DNA from 2 places in the Sporosarcina sp. E16_3 genome. Region 1 is predicted to be linked to the other one. Evidence: predicted binding sites of a transcription regulator. Region 1 holds the regulator's gene; the other holds the start of a gene.
The links. Region 1 encodes CtsR, which represses protease genes until heat stress. Its sites were predicted from a motif close to ATGGTCAATAAAGGTCAAACA; they were not measured.
Positions count from the first base shown of each region.

Region 2: a site for CtsR is predicted at 1,284-1,304, ahead of clpP (ATP-dependent Clp endopeptidase proteolytic subunit ClpP). Genes of this name have one in related genera too.

Region 1 is NZ_JADPRX010000003.1:130,527-132,992, reverse strand. Features, by position in the region: gene I2483_RS04380 (hypothetical protein) at 1-1,032, shown strand, start outside; gene I2483_RS04375 (CtsR family transcriptional regulator) at 1,224-1,694, shown strand; gene I2483_RS04370 (UvrB/UvrC motif-containing protein) at 1,727-2,281, shown strand; gene mcsB (protein-arginine kinase McsB) at 2,271-2,466, shown strand, end outside.
Region 2 is NZ_JADPRX010000017.1:14,504-16,969, reverse strand. Features, by position in the region: gene whiA (DNA-binding protein WhiA) at 1-462, shown strand, start outside; gene I2483_RS11310 (HPr family phosphocarrier protein) at 499-756, shown strand; tRNA gene I2483_RS11305 (tRNA-Arg) at 1,126-1,197, opposite strand; gene clpP (ATP-dependent Clp endopeptidase proteolytic subunit ClpP) at 1,388-2,008, shown strand; gene I2483_RS11295 (LemA family protein) at 2,187-2,466, shown strand, end outside.

The DNA of each region.
Region 1 (2,466 bases):
ATGGCGTATACACCGTCGTCATTCTTCCACAAACAAGTGGAACGTCATATACGAATGGAAATGCCGAACCTCATTTTTTACGGGGATGTTCAACTTGAAATTGCTGATGATGGGAAACCGCATTATATCCGTTCTTATGGGGACTTCATTTCCGCGCGTAACGGCTTTGATGTTAAAGGGATTGTAACGGTTGATCCTGCAACTGGCGATGTGAAAAAGTATTCGCTTGCAGATGTACCTGAATTTATCGATGGTGCGGTTTCACCTGAAGCAGTCAGTTTGCAAAACAGTTATTTCGGGAACTATATCCACGGTTTCTGGAATTCAGTCGTTGGGAAGAAAGATGTCAAGCTGCCATCTGATGAAGGAACAGAAGCGAACGTCAGTCCGATTTTTGATGAAAATGGGCATATGTATTACTTCACAGATTTCACAAGCCCCAAAGAAGGTGTTGACTCAATGCTTGGCTATGCGTTGACGGATGGTAAAACAGGAAAAGCAACGTATTATTCAGGTAATCTGGAAGAGTCGTATATGGATTCGCAAGGGGCATTGCAGATTATTGAAAAGAAATTCATCGAAAAGAAATGGTCTGGTGAAATGCCGGTCTTGTATAACTTTTACGGAGAAGCGAGTTGGCTAACACCGGTGCTCGATTCCAATGGATTCCTGCAAAATTACTTCATTGTATCAGCTGCCAATCCGGAGATATCGGTCTTCGGCAACTCGCCAAATGAAGCATTGAAATTGTATAAGACAGCTCTGCAACGCGGGGGGAGCAGTGTAGATGGTAGTTCGAGCGCGGAAGAGGCGAAAGTCGCGGTAAAAGTCGTGCGTGTTTTTAAAGAGCGTGTTGGCGATTTTACACTTGTTTCGTTTTTAGCGGATGATGGACGCAACTACATCGTTTCTTCGGAAACTGTGCCACTCTCAATCTATATTCAACAAGGCGATAAGCTTGTTGTAACGTATTTAGAGACGGGTGAATTATTCTTGCCTGTGAAAGAGTTGACGAATGTTAGCATGGAATAATGGGAAGTGGAGTGCAAGGCGAATTCGCCCTGTGCTCCATTTTTAGCTACTACGGTTAAAAGGTATTGCCTCATGCCGATACTGGCTAAGTCAGGTGCGTATCGATTGCAGAACGTGAGGAATATCATGTACAATCAAGTCAAAGATAGTCAAAGTCAACGGCTTACCCCCCGTATGAAAGAGGTGAGGGCATGAGAAACATTTCCGACATTATTGAAGGATATTTGAAGGCGATAATTGAAGAGGGACAGTGTGGCACCATTGAAATTAAGCGTAATGAAGTCGCTGAAAAGTTCCAATGCGTCCCTTCTCAAATCAATTACGTCATTAAAACGCGCTTCACAGCTGAGCGTGGTTATGCGGTTGAATCGAAGCGGGGAGGCGGCGGCTACATACGTATTTTCCGCGTCCAGGCGAATTCCCGTAAAGAATTGATAGAACATATTTTGGGCGGTATACAATCGGGTGCATCTTATACGATGGCTTTGGATGTCGTTTATAGACTAATTGAAGAAGAGGTCATAACGGAGCGCGAGTCAAAGCTTATTCTTGCTGCGGTGGATCGAAGGACTATCCATCAGCCACTTCCAGACCGCGATATCATGCGTGCACGCATTTTACAAGCGATGCTCTTGACGCTTATTTACGAACAGCTTAACTAATCACCAATCCAACTGATATGAGGTGGCTTTCGATGAACTGTGAAAATTGTAAAGAACGACCTGCGTCCATTACGATCAAGCAAGAAAGTGTGATTGGATCGCTGGAACGCCATTTGTGTGAGAAGTGCGCTTTCCAATCACAAACATTCCATTTCGACCCTAATCAGGAGCCGTTGTCCATTCAGCAGTTCTTATCTCACTGGTTTAGCGGTTCTGATCCTTTCCAGGCACAACCGCAAACACGGGGAGAACCGTTAGAAGGACCTGAATGTCCAGCGTGTGGTTTAACGTTTCCAAAGTTCCTCGACATTGGGAAATTTGGCTGTGCCGACTGTTATGACACGTTCCGTGGCAGCTTACCGCAAGTTTTTGGCAAGCTTCACAATGGCCATTCAACTCATACCGGGAAAATACCGGTTTCATTTAATGAACTATATGCAGTTAAAAAGAAAATCGAAGAGATACGCGTGAAGATGAAAGAGGCTGTTGAAGCCGAGCGTTTTGAAGAAGCCGCAGCTTTGCGTGATGAAGTGAATACACTAAAGCAACACCTTTCCCATGGAGGTGAAGACAACGATGTCGATTGAAAAATTCATGCGTGACGCGGTAACTCCTTGGATGACTGCTTATGGAGAGCATTCAGACATCGTTATGTCGACGCGGATTCGGCTTGCTCGCAACTTGACAGGGTATCGTTTTCCTATCGCGTTCACTGAAGATGAAGCGATGGCGGTAGACAGGGCGGTTACAGGTGTTTTGCTTGATACCGTGC
Region 2 (2,466 bases), on a different contig from region 1:
GATCTGATGAACAAATACCATTTGAATGCGAAGTCTATTGAGCGGAAAAAAGGGTATATTGCTTATTTAAAGGAAGCTGAAAAAATATCGGACTTTCTTAGTATTGTCGGCGCGCATGTGTCTTTAATGAAGTTTGAAGATGTACGAATCATACGCGATATGCGAAATAGTGTGAACAGGCTTGTGAATTGTGAAACTGCTAATATGAATAAAACAATTGGTGCAGCACAGCGCCAAGTTGAAAATATAAAGTTTATTGAAAGTACGATTGGACTTGCTGAATTACCAGATAGATTGCAAGAAATCGCAAGGCTTCGGGTAGACAATCAAGATATTACGTTGAAGGAACTTGGAGAGCTGGTTTCGGGCGGGATGGTAAGTAAATCCGGTGTAAACCATCGCTTAAGAAAAATCGAAGAAATTGCGGATAATCTTCGCAATGGGGGAATCGGTAGTCGGTGAATCCGCTGTCGAACCAAGAGAGGAGCTGGCGCTGTCATGGCAGAACGAATAGTTGAAGTGAAGTTGAAATCAGGATTACAAGCACGGCAAGCAGCACTTTTTGTCCAAGAAGCAAATAGGTTTTTGGCTGACGTATTTTTGAAAAGAGAAGAACGCCAAGTAAACGCTAAAAGTATAATGGGGATAATGAGCCTAGCCATTGCGCGCGGCACAACAATCACATTGATCGCAGAGGGAAGCGACGAGGAACAGGCTCTAGAATCGCTCGCAGCCCTTGTTGAAAATGACAATTAAATAAAGGATTAACCGTTAGCGCTGTCAAATGACAAGTGGTAACGGTTTTTTTATGGACATTGGGTGTGAAGTCATGGGGATGCGGTTCGAAGTCATGGCAAGGCGATAAATAGTCATGGCAATAACGGTTAGTCATGGCAATAGGGAGTGAAGTCATGGGGACGCGGTTCGAAGTCATGGCGAGGTGATAAATAGTCATGGCAATAACGGTTAGTCATGGCAACCCAGCAAACTGTAAGGGAAAAGGCAAGAACTTTCATGACAACTCGTTAAACTGTCGCAACATCCCCCCAAAAAAAACGCAAAAAAATATTCATCCGCTTGTAAAAGCAGATGAATATTTTACAGTATAAACCTTATACTGGGATATGCCCTCGGCGAGAATCGAACTCACATTTTAAGCTTCGGAGGCTTACGTGCTATCCGTTGCACCACGAGGGCCTTACAAATCCGCTAACTTTTGCAGCAGACTAGACTTATTATACTAGTGTAGCTCAATGAATGCAATGCTTATTTTGAAAGCGTTATATTTGACCTTCGTTGACCATACTATGTATGATAAAGTTACAGTTGAAACGAAGTTATGTTTCAATAGGTAGACAACACTATCCAGCTTGAAGGAGGAAATAGAATGAATCTAATACCTACAGTAATTGAACAGACTAGCCGCGGTGAGCGTGCTTACGACATCTATTCACGTCTATTGAAAGACCGTATTATCATGCTTGGAAGTGGAATCAATGACGACGTTGCGAACTCTATCGTTGCTCAACTCCTATTTTTGGAAGCAGAAGATCCGGATAAAGATATTTCAATCTACATTAATAGCCCCGGGGGAAGCGTCACTGCTGGAATGGCTATTTTTGACACAATGCAATTCATCAAACCTGAAATCCAAACAATTTGTATGGGGATGGCTGCATCTATGGGATCGTTCCTGCTAGCGGCGGGTACTAAAGGGAAACGTTACGCACTTCCTAACGCAGAAGTAATGATTCACCAACCATTGGGTGGAGCACAAGGGCAAGCAACAGAAATTGAAATTGCTGCAAAACATATCCTTTTCACTCGTGAAAAACTTAACTTGATTCTTGCTGAGCGTACTGGCCAATCAGTTGAAGTAATTGCGAGAGATACAGACCGCGACAATTTCATGACAGCTGAACGTGCGAAAGAATATGGTTTAATTGACCATATTATTACACGCAGTGACATGAAAGACGGAGCTAAAACTAAACCTGAATCTAAATAAGTTGTACGAAAGCCGGCTTTCCACTATGGGAAGCCGGTTTTTTGATGGCTAAAAAAACGATGCCGCAGAAGAAATGAAACATTTTCAATCGTCATACTGTATATACTACTGTAGAAAAAGTTTCGGCACGGTGTTCGAGAGGGTAAATGAAAATAACTAACTCGTGAGGGGTGTTAACATGAAAAGAGTTTTAGGACCAATTGCGGTAATCGTAATTATACTTGCAGTTTTGGCAATGATACTGGTTCCAAGCTATAACAAATTCGTTAATTTAGAAGAAGATGTGGACCAGGCGTATGCACAAGTGGAAAATCAACTACAACGGAGACTTGATTTGATTCCGAACTTGGTAAGCACGGTAAAAGGCTTCGCAAGCCATGAAAAAGGGATTATCAGTGATATTGCGGATTCTCGTGCCAGATTGGCCGGTGCAAAAGGGCCTGGGGAACAAGCGGATG